Regions from separate parts of the Cytobacillus dafuensis genome, predicted to be linked through region 2. Evidence: predicted binding sites of a transcription regulator. Region 2 holds the regulator's gene; the other holds the start of a gene.
What was found. Region 2 encodes LexA, which represses DNA repair genes until DNA is damaged. Its sites were predicted from a motif close to CGAACATATGTTCG; they were not measured.
Positions count from the first base shown of each region.

Region 1: a site for LexA is predicted at 2,750-2,763, ahead of FSZ17_RS05550 (carbohydrate kinase). Genes of this name have one in related genera too.

Region 1 covers NZ_CP042593.1:1,126,840-1,134,552, reverse strand. Annotated here, with positions in the region: gene FSZ17_RS05565 (helix-turn-helix domain-containing protein) at 1-15, shown strand, start outside; gene FSZ17_RS05560 (class D sortase) at 12-635, shown strand; gene FSZ17_RS05555 (pseudouridine-5'-phosphate glycosidase) at 687-1,598, opposite strand; gene FSZ17_RS05550 (carbohydrate kinase) at 1,616-2,710, opposite strand; gene FSZ17_RS05545 (nitrous oxide reductase accessory protein NosL) at 2,898-3,518, shown strand; gene FSZ17_RS05540 (ABC transporter ATP-binding protein) at 3,777-4,508, opposite strand; gene FSZ17_RS05535 (ABC transporter permease) at 4,501-5,325, opposite strand; gene FSZ17_RS05530 (nitrous oxide reductase accessory protein NosL) at 5,322-5,783, opposite strand; gene nosD (nitrous oxide reductase family maturation protein NosD) at 5,780-7,141, opposite strand; gene FSZ17_RS05520 (MarR family winged helix-turn-helix transcriptional regulator) at 7,316-7,713, shown strand, end outside.
Region 2 covers NZ_CP042593.1:2,199,906-2,207,618, forward strand. Annotated here, with positions in the region: gene FSZ17_RS10395 (DUF1259 domain-containing protein) at 1-259, opposite strand, end outside; gene FSZ17_RS10400 (polysaccharide deacetylase family protein) at 387-1,121, opposite strand; gene lexA (transcriptional repressor LexA) at 1,473-2,096, opposite strand; gene yneA (cell division suppressor protein YneA) at 2,248-2,574, shown strand; gene FSZ17_RS10415 (YneB family resolvase-like protein) at 2,601-3,257, shown strand; gene FSZ17_RS10420 (DUF896 domain-containing protein) at 3,352-3,585, shown strand; gene tkt (transketolase) at 3,751-5,757, shown strand; gene sirA (sporulation inhibitor of replication protein SirA) at 5,993-6,430, shown strand; gene FSZ17_RS10435 (YneF family protein) at 6,517-6,732, shown strand; gene FSZ17_RS10440 (DUF421 domain-containing protein) at 7,078-7,713, opposite strand, start outside.

The DNA.
Region 1 (7,713 bases), 1.1 Mb from region 2:
GGCAATAATCATTGAGAATTGGAAAAGGTATTTTCTTAATAGCTGCCTTTCTCTTATTAATATCTGGCTCTAGTCTTGTTTATATATCCATTTATGATATTTATAAGCTAGAGAAAAATAAAGATATTTCATTAATTGCAGCAAAGGAGAAAATCCAAATAATTAAAAAAGATCCAACTCAGCCTATGCTAAATAATGAACAACTGGGTGATTATTCATTTAAAAAAGGGGAAGCAATTGGAATATTAGAAATCCCACGCCTTAATGCTGAGCTTCCCATTATTGAGGGAACAGGTGAATACGAACTAGAAAAAGGAGTCGGTCATTATTCAGGCACTGTTCTTCCTGGCCAGCCAGACCAAATATTGCTTTCTGGTCATCGTGAAACTGTCTTTCGCCAGCTTGGAGAATTAGAAATGGGTGATATTTTTCAAGTCATCATGCCATATGGAACATTTAGCTATGAGATCACACACGCACAAATTGTTGAGGCTGATGACTCAACTGTTATTAAGTCCACTGCACCAACCGAAACACTGACCGTCTCAACCTGCTACCCCTTTTCATACATCGGTGATGCACCATATCGATATGTATTAACTGCTGATCGAATAGATAATCCGGTTACAAATTAAAAAAGGCCAGTCCGTCCAATGCATCGCATCTGACGGGACATGGCCCCATTCTTATTTCTGTAGATTCACAGCAATTTTTGAACCAACTTCAGCATTATGCTTAACAAGTGCAATATTTGCTATTAAGCTTTTACCCTCGGTTAATTCCTTCACTTTTCCTAAAAGGAACGGCGTAACTTTTTTACCTGAAATATTATTTTCTTTTGCTTCTTCCAATGCTGTAGCAATTACATTTGTAATAAAAGCCTCTTCTAGTGCATCTGCTTCTGGGATTGGATTTGCGATAACCACACCGCCATTTAGTCCAATCTCCCATTTCGTACGAATCATATCCGCTACTTCTTTTGCAGTATCAACACGATAGTTAACACTGAATGGGCTTGTACGTGTGTAGAATGCTGGTAAAAGATCAGTTTCAAAACCGACAACTGGTACTCCATGTGTTTCTAGGTATTCCAATGTAAGTCCAATATCAAGAATTGACTTGGCACCTGCACATACAACTGCAACATTTGTTTGTGCCAATTCTTGAAGATCCGCTGAGATATCCATCGTTGTTTCCGCTTCACGGTGAACCCCGCCGATTCCCCCTGTCACAAACACTTCAATGCCTGCTAGCTGAGCACAAATCATTGTAGCAGCAACCGTTGTTGCACCATTTTTCTTTTGTGCTAATAAAAATGGAAGGTCACGTCGGCTAGCTTTTTCAACATCCTTGCTTTGAGCTAAAAATTCAAGCTCATCATCTGAAAGACCAATTTTTATTTTTCCATTTATAATAGCAATTGTTGCTGGGATAGCACCATTTTTACGAATAATTTCTTCAACTTCTTTTGCTGTTTCTACATTTTGCGGGTATGGCATCCCATGTGAAATAATCGTTGACTCCAATGCTACAATTGCTTTATTTGCTTTCTTAGCTTCTAGTACCTCAGTTGAATATTCTATCCAGTTTTCTAACATGATGTCATAACTCCTTATTAAAAGTATTGTTTAAACGTTTCTTGTAATCGAAGATGATTTAAATTTGGATTAACTGTTTCATGTGATTGAAGAGTCAATATGGAGCAGGCAATTCCAATTTTACAAGCATTTTCAGTCTCTAAGCCTTTCAAATGAGCATACATAATTCCTGCGACAAGGGAATCACCTGCACCTGTCACATCCTCAACATTGACCTTTGGAGGAAGAAGTACGCCTGCTTCGCCCATTTTTGTAAAAAAGATTAACCCCTTATCTCCTCGAGTGATAACGACTTTTTCTACCCCTTTTTCCAGGAGTTTCTGTGCCGATTTGAAAAAATCCCCCTCATCATTGATCTTCATTCCTGACAATGCCTCAGCTTCATCTTTATTTGCAATCAACCATGTGACCCCTTGTAGATCTTCAGGTAGCTTTTTTGCTTTTGGCGAAGAAACAGGTGTAATGCAAAGGGGAATTTTTTCCTCTTTACAACGAACAATGATTTGTTTTAACACTATGTCTGGAAAATTCGTATCGATGACGACCATTTCCGATGATGCTAGATAGCCCCACCTTTTTTCAATAAAATCAATATCAACAGAGTCATAAATAGACATATCTGCAAGAGCGACAGCCATTTCCCCTTCATTATCAAGAATCGCTGTATAGGTTCCTGTAGTCGAATGGGAAGTTACGAGAGATGGGCTAATATCAACATAGGATTTTGTATCTTCTAGAAGCCATTTCCCTTCATGATCGTCCCCAACAATCGTCACAAGAGCGACATCACAGCCAAGTCTTCCTAGATTTTCTGCAATATTTCGTGCGACCCCTCCGCATGATTGAGAGCTTTCGGCAGGATTAGACGTTCCAAATTGAAGATTACTTAAAGCTTGAATTTTTCTGTCTACATTGGACCCGCCAATACAGACAATATCCTTTTTTTCCGGAAGAACATAGGCTCTTCCAAGCAGCTTCCCTTCTTTTGTTAGCGAAGAAATATAACCTGCAACAGCTGATCTGGACAGCCCTGTCTTTTCCGCTAGTTCAATTTGCGAAATAAATGGGTCATCTTTAATAAGCTTTAATATTAACAGTTCTTTTTCATTCATCATCCTTCAGTCCTCAGTAGTAAACTTATGTTTATATAATAAACTTATGTTCGTAATAAAGCAATAGTTGTTTTTAAATTTGTAATAATTTCCTTTATAACCTCACTTTTATTCCTTAATCTTCTCATTTTTTTATCACAATTATTCATTAAACTGTTCTTGAGAATAATTACTGGGGGTAAAACAAATGAGGAAACTAGGTTTATTATTGCTAAGTGGATTGACAGTAATCGCTTTAGCTGCCTGTGGAGACAAATCGTCTGAAAGTGGGACAGCCAAAGACAAGCCAAAAGTAGAAACTGAAAATATGAAAGAGGGGACGACGGCTCAAACAGCTAGTTCAATTGAACCGACAGAAGAACATAAATGTGCTTTTTGTGATATGAAAATTTATTTAAAGGACGAAACAATGGGTGTCTTTACTGCCCAAGCGCTTAACTCTAAAGGGGAGAATCTTTTTTTTGATGATTCTGGCTGCCTGTTAAACTATGAAAGAAAAACTGGTGAAAAACTAAATGAAAAGTGGGTTCGGGACTATCTATCAACCGATTGGATTGACGCAGAGAAAGCAATTCCAGTCCACTCTGACATACAAACACCGATGAAATATGGATATGCTTTTTTTGGAACACAAGATAGCGCAGATAAATTCACAAGTGAGAATACAAATACGAAAGCTACTCTTTCAAGTTGGGAAGAAATAGATAAGGTTTCAAATGAAAGATATATAAAAAAGATGGAAAAGATGAAAAATAAAGAAGCAGGCGATCATAATGAGCATGACGATGAATCTGAAAATAGTCATTAAACATTAATATTCGAATAAAGTGAAACTTCCATCAGTGGGGGTTTTTCGACGCACAGGACGTGCTAGTGCCGACGTTGCCACAGGACGTGGCGTTCTTAGTCGGCTTCATCCCCCACTGATGGTTAGTTGAACCAATCGGGCCTTTACGGGCAGTTGATCCCCTAGTTAGGTTTCTTTGATTCTCTCGTAACCTTGAAGTGGGGGTCTACTGCCCATTAATCTGCGATAAAAACCGCTGCAAACTTTGCAGCGGTTTTACTATTTTACACCGACTATTTGTTTTTCAAAAAATACTTTTTCTAGAGAATTATACTTTCCAGCAGTATTAGTTAAAACATCTATATTCTCATGATATATTAGCTTACCTTCTTCAAGGAAGACGGCTGTATCAGCAATCTCCTCTACGATTGACAGAATATGAGTGGAAAAAAGAATCGTTTTCCCTGCCTCTTTTTCTTCTTTTAATATTTCTTTAAAACGAAATACCCAGAAAGGATCAAGCCCGTTCGTTGGTTCATCAAGGATAAGGAGGGGCGATGCTGAAAGGAGAGCCTGAGCAAGCGAGAGCCGCTGCTGCATTCCTTTTGAATAATGCTTAATTAATTTCCGACGATCTTCAAATAAACCAACCCTTTTTAGCACTTCATCGACTCTAGACTTTGCAATCCCTTGCAATCCAGCAAAAAAATGGACCATTTCCAATCCTGTTAGCTGATTAGGAAAAATCATATCATCAGGCATATAAGAAAAAAAAGCCTTATATCGCTCACTCATTGGATCAACTGGTTTCCCATCTGCCTTCAATGTCCCGCTCGTTGGCTTTATTATCCCCGTCAACAATTTAATAAGCGTACTTTTTCCAGCTCCATTTCCACCACAAAGAGCTGTTATTTCTCCTTTTTTAATAGGAAAAGAGATTTCTCCAATTTGCTTATGTTCAGTATAACGTTTCGTTATACCTTCTAATTCTATTAAATATTCTTTACTCATTTCCTATTCTCCTTTTAACAAACAGGTGGCTAAAATAAAATGGTAGCGTTACCCATAAGAGTGATGCAATAACAAATAGACATTGCCCTATCCAGTTATTTGCCCATACTGTTAAATCGTACAAATTTGGTCCAAAAACAGACGCTCCATCTAAAGAAAGGATCGCCCATACTCTAATTAGTTCCACCGGGTTTAAGAAGATTGAAATCGACATTATTGTAAGAATCCACTCTTTGGCAACAAATATACTCAGTCCCATGACAATGAACTCATAAAATAAAACTGAGATGGCCCAAACAATTAAACTCATACCTAATGCCTGAAAACGCGTTCTCGACCATAAACCAATCATCATCGACAATGCTAAATAAAATACCGCTAATAATAAAGATAGAAAATAGAATAAAAACATTACAGAAATAGAGGTATCTGCATTTCCAATAAACATGACAATGGCCGCTGCCCCATATCCAAAAGTAATAACAGACCATAGCGACAAGAAAAGACCTATATATTTTCCGACTAGAACAGATTTGACTGAAACAGGATAGGTTAAAAGCAGTATTAACCCCCTATCTTCTTTTTCGCCGGCAATAAATAAGCTCCCTATTAGAAGTGCTATTAATGGAATTAATAATAGGTTTAAATTAAGGAGGCTGGCAGTCATGCGGCTGAATCCAGTATAGCCTGATTGGCCTGAATTTCCAAAATATGTGACAAATACAGCTAAGAGAGCAAACAGCATACCAAAACTGCCAAGCCACTTACTTCTCATAATAAGAGTCAGCTGCTGTTTAGCAATTTTGTATATACTCATTGTTTCCAACTCCATTGGTGCTTGAGAAATCGTTCGTAATTATATAACTCACCTTTTCCCTGCTCCTTCATATAACTTTCTGCCCTTTCTTGATCTTTAAAAGTGACGATGCCATTTGCCATCGGGGTCCAAAACTCAGGGTGAAAGGCATGAAAAGCGTCTTTAAGCTCAAGCCATTCTCCTGTTTCCGAATCTCTAACGAATTGTTTTGCTACTTTATCCTTAGCAAGGGACTTATCCTTTTCTAAAAACTCAACCATGCATCCAATATCATCAAACTTAAATACATCTCCTTCAGATGAAATAATTTCAGTTGCATAATTTTCATGGGCAATGCTCATATTGCATATTTCGCAAACATCAATTTCTGGATTAATCTCTACCGGCTCAAAAGACTGTGTTCCTGCACAGCCAGAAAGTATTATAATTCCGATAAAATAGACTAGTATTTTTCTCATTCCATACGTCTTCCCTTCAATAGAATAAATACTGACGAACTCGTTAATATTAGGCCGAAAATTAATAATGATAACTTGCTTTTCTCTTTTTGATTTTTCTTTTCTTTTTCAAAATGCACCGGTAAGATTAGCGGTTTTTCATCATATACATTTGCTGTCCCGATGGAGGGAAACATTGATTCTGCTTTACTCCATATTTTGATAGCAGGGCTTTCAAAATAAAACTGCCAATACGGATGACTCTTTAGAATCTGATCATAAATTGAGCCTGCTTTATATGGTATTTCCCCAATACCATCACCTGTTAAATCATAGCTGCTATAATCATCCCAGTAGTTTCCTTTTTGTTGTCCATTAAGAAGCATATCCTTATCGGCAATCTTCGACTGGACTACATTCCCGATAAAGTTATTTTCCGTCAACACGTTATCTATGTTATCTCCCTTAAACTCTATCCCTACTTGATTCGCAGCTATTAAATTTTGCCTAATATGTGTCTGCTCCGCATTTTCAAAATAAAGCCCTGAGCTATTCTGCCTTATTTCATTTTCTTCGATAACAATATTGGAAGAATCATAAATGAGAATGCCAAAGCCTCTAAAATGAAAATGATCGGTAATTTGATTTCGATTAAACTGAAGATTTTTAGAATCCATGATCATAAAACCGGTCACATTTTTTTGAATGACGTTATCTTCTGCTGAAATGTCTTCACTGAACATGAAATGAAAGCCGTATCTTGAATCTTGAACGGTATTATTCTGAATGTTACTTTTTGTAGTAGAATCAAAATAAATCCCATCTTGGACATTTTTTATCCGATTATTCACAATGAAATTCCCATGCCCATAATAAAGATGGATGCCATTGCCTCGCTTAGAAAAATGGGTATCAAAACTTTCGATGTCATTATTTTTGATAATATTGTTCGAACTTTTTTCAGAATAAATCCCAAACAATACATTAGAAATATGGTTAGAATCTATTACAACGTCCTTTACTTCCTTCAATAATATCCCGCTGTTATCCTTATCCTTTCCGCTATTCTGGATCGTAAATCCCTTTATGGCAACTCCATCAGAAGCAATCGTTATGACATTTCCATTTCCTCTTCCATCAATGATTGCTCCATTTTGTGCGACGAGAGTTATTGGTTTAGAAATTGTGATAGATCCACGATATAACCCCTTTTGAATATTTAATGTATCACCAGGTTCTGCATGATCAATCATTTCCTGAAGATTCATATCAGATTCCACTGTCACTTCTGCTGCTGCAGCATCCGTATACCAAGGGATGAACAAGAAAAATATGCACCCATAGAACAACAGCAGCCCATTATTTATCACTTTCCCCATTGTCCACACCCTCTGCCTTATATATTTACCAATCTAGCAAATACTTGTGAAAGAAAGTTGAAAATATTATGGTAAATCGATGAAGTGAATATGTGTCTTTATAATCACATGTGTAGACATTTCACATATAAAACTATATAGTTAGCTAGGTAACTATTATTCAAAGGGGATTATATGAAAAACAATCAAAGCGAGCTATTTCATCAGATTAACCAATTTACACGCCATTTTTCGAAGCTGTTAAACGAAAATCTTGTGCCGCTAGGTCTATATTCCGCACAATGGGCCATAATCTATCGGCTAAAAACAGAAGGTTCGAGTACACAAAAAGAGCTGTCTTCTTATCTTGGAGTGGAGGCTCCTACTATGACACGGACATTAGGAAGGTTAGAAAAGTCAGGATGGATTGCAAGGATACCTGGCACAGATAAACGTGAAAAGAAAATTAAACTAACTGATGCAGCACTTACAGAGTATCCTAATTGGTTAAAAGCTGTTCGTTCATCAGAAGAGCAAGTTCTACACCGAATTACCAATACAGAAATCGTACAGATGTTGGATTTAATGAAAAG
Region 2 (7,713 bases):
TTAAACGATTTCTAACAAGAACATTAACAAAAGGGGTTAGCTCTTCTTCAAGAAGGACAACTTCTCCAAGATTAAGTGCATTGCCTTCATAATCCATTGATTCAAAGGTTATACCAGCATGAAGTTCACCTCGACTAGGGCGACCTTGAATAGTAACTTGAAGATTACGAGTGATTTCAATTGAACATATGCCATTCTTCACACTTGCTTTTCCGTTAAGTATCTGAGCGCACTGTTGACAAAGGTTTTGAAAGTTCATTATCAAATGCCACCTCATAATTTTTTTATAGTTTATGAGATGTGTCAGGTGTTTAGAACGTGGAGAAAATCAAGTGAAGGTTCATGTACATTTAAAATGAGAGAAATAGTCGAACCTCAGTTTTATTTTATTCTATAGGAAAGGTATTAAAATAATCTTGATCTATTATTTCAGAACGAAATAACAATTCAGACACCGTCACACATTCGTATCCATTTTGGTATAAAAATCTCAAAGTAGTTTCTAATCCTTTTACAGTTTGAGATGTTCGAGAATATTCTGTCCCAATCCAATCATGAAGTAGAACGATATTACCAGGCCTGATTCCTTTAGTGATATGTCTGGATATTTGGCTAGCTGCAGGGTTTTTCCAGTCCTCTGCATCTAGATGCCACGACCAAAGTATAACAAGTTTGCCGTTTTTTACAGCTGTGTTAATAATTAGATCATTGTGCATACCTCCTACTGGTCGATAAAGAGTTGGTTTATAACCAATGATACTCTGAATAATTTCATCAGTTTGCTCTAATTCAGAACTTAATGTAGAAGATGTAATATTTCTGTTAAAAATATGATTATAAGTGTGATTAGCAATTTCGTGTCCTTCTTTTGCAATCCTTTCTAAAACAGATGGAAATCTTTTTACTTTATTACCTGCTACAAAAAATGTAGCTTTTGCATTGTATTTAGCTAATATGTCAAGAATTTGAGGAGTGAAGACAGGATGAGGTCCATCATCGAACGTTATAGCCACGATCTTTTCTTTTGTATCTACTTCCCATACAACATGTCCTAATTTTTCGTATTCTTCACGACTACGAGTATGGGCTACTGTAGTTAAACAAAATGAAAAATAAAAAATGAAAAGGGCAAAGACAAATAAAGTATTTTTTTTCAAGTAAAGTCACCTCTCATTCAAGAAATAATCCTCAATAGTTTATGTGAATTTGAAAATATTATTTATCAAAGTTATGGAGAGATAGAAATACTTATGTAAGCAAAAAGTTGATTTGGGGTATTGGCTTGATAATAGCAAGCTGCAGTATTGGATGAACGGAGTAATTAGAAAGGGTTCACTAATAAAAATTAGGTGATAGTCCTATCATGGGAAACGGCCCTCCCAACTGTCTTATTATAAGAAAGTATAGAGTTTATATTATCGGTTATTCGCTAAACAAAAAAGGACCGGGCAGTTTTGCCCGGTTTAATTCATTTAGTGGATATTGCGATAAACGCCAATTACTTTACCTAATATGGATACATTACGCAAAATGATAGGTTCCATACTAGAATTTTCAGGTTGTAGTCTAATATAATCCTTCTCTTTAAAGAATCTTTTTACAGTTGCCTCATCATCTTCTGTCATCGCAACGATAATATCACCATTGTTTGCTGTGCTTTGTTGCTTGACAATGACATAATCACCATCTAGTATTCCTGCTTCGATCATACTTTCCCCCATGATTTCTAACATAAAAACCTGTTCATCTGCGGGAGCGAATCTTTCTGGAAGCGGGAAGTATTCTTCGACATTTTCAATGGCTGTTATTGGTTGACCGGCAGTTACTTTCCCTACGATTGGAACATTTACAATCTTATAATCTGGTGTTTGTGAAGTTACATCTAAATCTAAAATTTCAATTGCACGTGGTTTAGTAGGATCTCTTCGAATTAATCCCTTGCTTTCGAGCCTTGCAAGATGACCGTGCACTGTCGAGCTTGAAGCAAGTCCTACTGCCTCTCCGATCTCACGGACAGAAGGTGGATATCCTTTTTGTCTAACTTCATCTTTAATAAAACATAATATATCCTGTTGTCTTTTTGATAATTTCGCCATCATAATTACACCTCTTATGATTTTCTTTACCTAATTATAGCATCTCTAACAACACAGTACAAACATAAGTTCGAATTTCTGTTGACAAAAACATATGTTCTGTTTTATGATTGAAAAAATCGAACATGTATTCTCGTAGAGGTGAATTTCAATGAAAAAATTGTGGAACTTATATTCATATGCTATTATTCTATTCGTTTTAAGTTTTATTACTGCTCTTATCTTGATTGTTCAACTTGGTGGACCAGGAAAAAGTGAATATATTAAAATAACCGTCAATGAAGGTGACTCACTTTGGCAAATTGCTGAGGATTTTTCTGATGAACACACGCTTACAGTAAAAGAGTTTGTCGTTTGGGTCGAACAGAATAACGGGATTTCAAGTGGAAGGATATTTCCAGGTGATGAGCTTGTTATTCCTGTTGTTCAGGATAATAGCGTGAGAAAACAAACAGAATTAGCTAGTTCTCAAAATTAATAAATTTTTATAGTGAGGAATTATTTATGAAAGCAATTATCTACTGCAGGGTAAGTACAACAAAAGAATCACAGGAGACATCACTTTCTAGACAGGAGGAAGAGTTAACCGAGCTTGCAAAGGTAAATAATTTTGAAATTATTAACGTGATTCGTGAACAGGCAAGTGGTTATGAACTAGAAAGAGATGGAATACTAGAATTGCTTTCTCTTATTAAACAAAAGGAAGTTCAAGTAGTTTTAATACAGGATGAAACTAGGATAGGCAGAGGTAATGCAAAAATCGCTATTCTTCATTGTATTCTTAAAGAAGAGGTTTTACTTTATTGTATTTCTCACAATGGAGAGCTTCAGCTATCTGAATCTGACTCTATGGTATTAAATATAGTTGGTATTGTAGAGGAATACCAACGAAAGCTGCATAATATTAAAATTAAACGTGGTATGAAACGTGCTATTGAAAATGGATATAGACCTGAAAATAACTTATCAAATATGGGTGTCCATTCGGGAAGGGAACGAATTGAAGTTCCAATTGAAGAAATCGTACGATTACGGAAAAACGAATTAACATTTTCAGAAATCACAGCAACATTAAGAGGTTTTGGATACAAAATTTCAAAGGCAACCGTGCATAGACGATATCAAGAATATATTGATTCCATTTCAACAGCCATTGAATAAATTTTTTAGGATGTAAGAGGGCATTTCTTGTCAAATGCGCTCTTTTTTAGTAACATGGCAATTGGATTCGATGAAATTTTAAAGGAGCTTAAATATGCTACCAAAAGATAAACTTAATCGTATTAATGCACTCGCAAAGAAGGCCAAAGAAACTGGTTTGACAAAAGATGAAGCGAAGGAACAATCCTTACTTAGAAGAGAATACCTAGAAACCTTTCGTTCATCTATGTTAACTACTCTTAAAGGGGTAACAATCGTCGACCCACAAGGGAATGATGTAACACCAGATAAATTAAAAAAGATTCAAAATAAAGATCAATTGCATTAAAAGAAGGAATACATGGAAATTGTATTCCTTCTTTACATATCCCTTTAATATTGTGACAAAATAAAGACAAGCTGATTATTAATTATTTGACCCAATATGTTGTATTAAAATGTTCCTGACATTAATATTAGAAGAGTAATAAAACATGCAGAGAGGATGAAAAATATGTTTGATAAAATTGATGCTTTATCGATAAACTCCATTCGTACATTATCTATTGATGCTATAGAAAAGGCTAATTCAGGACACCCCGGTATGCCGATGGGTGCTGCTCCAATGGCTTATACCCTTTGGACTCGTTTTATGAACCACAATCCCAAAAATCCAAATTGGTTTAATCGTGATCGTTTTGTCCTATCTGCAGGACACGGTTCTATGCTATTATATAGCCTCCTTCATCTGTCTAGTTACGACGTAACTATGGATGATATTAAAAATTTTAGACAATGGGGAAGTAAAACCCCTGGACATCCTGAGTTTGGTCATACACCAGGCGTCGATGCAACAACAGGTCCTCTTGGACAGGGAATTGCAATGTCAGTTGGTATGGCAATGGCAGAGCGTCATTTAGCAGCTGTTTATAACAGAGACCAATTTAAAATGATTGATCATTATACATACAGCATTTGCGGTGATGGGGATTTAATGGAAGGTGTCTCAGCTGAAGCTGCTTCACTTGCAGGCCATCTAAAGCTTGGAAGATTAATAGTACTTTATGATTCCAATGATATTTCTCTTGACGGTGATTTAAATAAGTCCTTCTCAGAAAGTGTAGAACAGAGATTTAAATCCTATGGCTGGCAATATTTAAGAGTAGAAGATGGGAATAATTTAGATGAAATTTCCAAAGCAATTGAAGAGGCGAAACAAGATGAGACTCATCCAACACTTATTGAAGTAAAAACAGTGATTGGATATGGGTCACCAAATAAGTCAGGAAAATCAGATGTTCATGGTGCTCCGCTTGGTGCAGGCGAATTAAAATTAACAAAGGCTGCATATGAATGGACATTTGAAGAAGATTTCCATGTTCCAACAGAAGTTTATGATCATTTTAATAAGCATGTAGCTGAGCAAGGTGAAAAGAAAGAGCAAGAATGGGCTGATTCCTTCTCTCAATATAAAAATAAGTATCCAGAACTTGCTGAACAGCTCCAACAAGTCATGAATGGTGAGCTTAAAGAGGGATGGGATCATGAAGTGCCTGTTTATGCGGAAGGGAAAAGCCTTGCTAGCCGTGCATCTTCTGGAGAAGCATTGAATGCAATCGCTAAAAACTTACCTTCATTTGTAGGTGGATCTGCAGACCTTGCTGGCTCGAATAAGACTATGATAAAAGGTACATCGGACTTCACACCTGAAACTTTTGATGGAAGGAATATTTGGTTCGGTGTTCGTGAATTTGCAATGGGTGCTGCTCTAAATGGTATGGCCCTCCATGGAGGTTTGAAAGTATTCGGAGGAACTTTCTTTGTATTTTCTGACTATTTACGCCCTGCTATCCGTCTTGCTGCATTGATGAAGCTTCCAGTAACTTATGTATTTACTCATGACAGTATTGCAGTTGGAGAAGATGGTCCTACACATGAGCCAATCGAGCAATTAGCGGCATTACGTGCAATGCCTAACTTATCTGTTATTCGTCCTGGAGACGGAAATGAAACGGCTGCAGCATGGAAACTAGCTGTTGAATCAACAGATAAACCAACAGCACTCGTTTTAACTCGTCAAGACCTTCCAACATTAAAAGGCACAGATGCAGCAGCATACGAGGGAGTTTCAAAAGGCGCTTATATTGTATCCCCTGCAAGTAAAGATAAAGCAGATGTTTTATTACTTGCCTCAGGTTCAGAAGTAAGCTTAGCTGTGGACGCTCAAAAAGCATTAGAAGCTGAAGGGGTATCCGCTTCAGTAATCAGCATGCCATCTTGGGACCGATTTGAAGCGCAAACGAAGGAATACAAGGAAAGTATTATTTCTAAAGATGTAAAGAAAAGATTAGCGATTGAAATGGGCTCTTCATTAGGCTGGCACCGATATGCTGGAGATGAGGGAGAAGTACTTTCAATTGATCAATTTGGTGCATCAGCTCCTGGTGAAAAAATCATGGAGGAATACGGTTTTTCAGTTGATAATGTAGTTACACGAGTTAAGCAATTATTACAAGATTAATGATAATCGAAGAAGAGTGAATTAAGCTCTTCTTTTTTTAATCTAATAGGAAAGTTTCAATTGATATCAGAAAAACAAAGTCATTCGATAAAAAAATGGCTAACATCATATTTACTAATAAAAAGGATTCTATTCGACAAAATACGCTGAATTTTTTGACGTCTTCAGACACATAGTTCAATTTCACTTCTTTATAATGAATAAAAGGGGGTTTATCCCGGAAGGAGTGGTTTGAATGAGAGCCTATCAGTTATATTTAATAGAGGAAGAGTTTGCCTCTCATTATTTTGGCAGAGAGAGGATGTTTTTTCAGCTATTTCAGGAGTATGAGAATTCAACTGGATCATTGAAATCCATCCTTGCTAAACAAATTCAATATATAACAAAGCCGATACCGGGATTAAAATTACACCAATATATAAATCAACAACTTTATCGAACGAAAGATTTTCAAACAAAAAAAGGTGCATACTATATAGAAAAAGGAAAACGAAGCAAGGCAAGGCTAGAAATAAAAGATAAATACTTAATTTTAAAGGCGAGCGGGAATTATGATGCAGAGACATGTTTTTTTGAAGTGCTTCGAAAAAGCGAATCTTCTTTCTTAGCAATTGATATGAAACATCATCAATATGGCTGGCTTAAACCAATTAAGGAAAGAAAATTAGTCTAAAAATGATAAAATAATCAAGCAAATATTGTATAATAGCCTTTGGTCTAGTACACTGTATGATAGACAACATGAAGGAGGAAATCTGTATGCTTTGGCAATTTATACTAGTTGGTGTATTGGCACTTATTGCCGGTTTAGCCCTAGGGTTTTTCATCGCTCGAAAATACATGATGAGCTATTTAAAGAAAAATCCGCCAATTAATGAGCAAATGTTAAAAATGATGATGATGCAAATGGGTCAAAAGCCTTCGCAAAAGAAAATCAATCAGATGATGAACGCCATGAACAAACAAACAAAATAATGGTGTACAAGCTAGCCCTTGGTATTAAGGGATTATTGCTTGATTGATTACCAATACGATGGTGAAATTTTCTTAACAAGAAGGTGCAAAGGTGTATCCTTCCTCAGAAATTTTGATTCAAATTGGTGAAACTTTCTTATTTGCAACTTAAAACCACTTTTTCTTTTGAAAGATTCAGCAGAAAAAGTGGTTTTTTTGTTGTTATTAGAAGATGTATTAGAAGATGTATTAGAAGAATGTTTTTATCATATGTATCTATCAAACTGCTTTTAATATTCATCTCATTCACAACTGAAGAAGAGGTATTAAATCACCTCTTCAATAAAATTAAATTGCCACATACTCTTATTTAGGGGATATATGTAATCCATCAATTTCTTTCCATTCAGCATAAAAAATACTCTTAGTATTATCAAATCCTTTAGCACATAATTCATCCAGTAACCATTTTTCATCCATGCCACATTCTTTTAAATTATTCTGTAATATGTTTCCATCCATAATCAGTGTTAATGGTAAATTCACTTTTCTTTCGGGAAGATTAAAATCTTCAATACTTGGGGGCTTGTATTTAGATTTCAGCGAGATACTAATTTGTCCATTAGGCTCTAATAATGCATATTCAACTTCTCTTACTGAAAATACACTTTTTTGTCGTAACAAACTTAAAATTTGATTCAAATCCAGCTTTGATTTTTTAACGGCGTTTCGATCGATTATTCCATTTCTGATAATAATAACTGGATTCCCGTGTAATAAAATTCTAATTTTTGTATATTTTAATGTTATAAAATCAAGAGTCAATATTAACAAAGTCCAAAAACCGATTGCAAATAAAAATTTAAAAATACTTACGTCATTTTCATATATAACATGTCCTAAAAAGTCATCAAGAAGTAGTATAAAAATAAAATGAAGTGGTGTTAATTGAGAAAATGATTTTCTTCCAGTCACAATAAGAATAAAATACAAACAAATAAG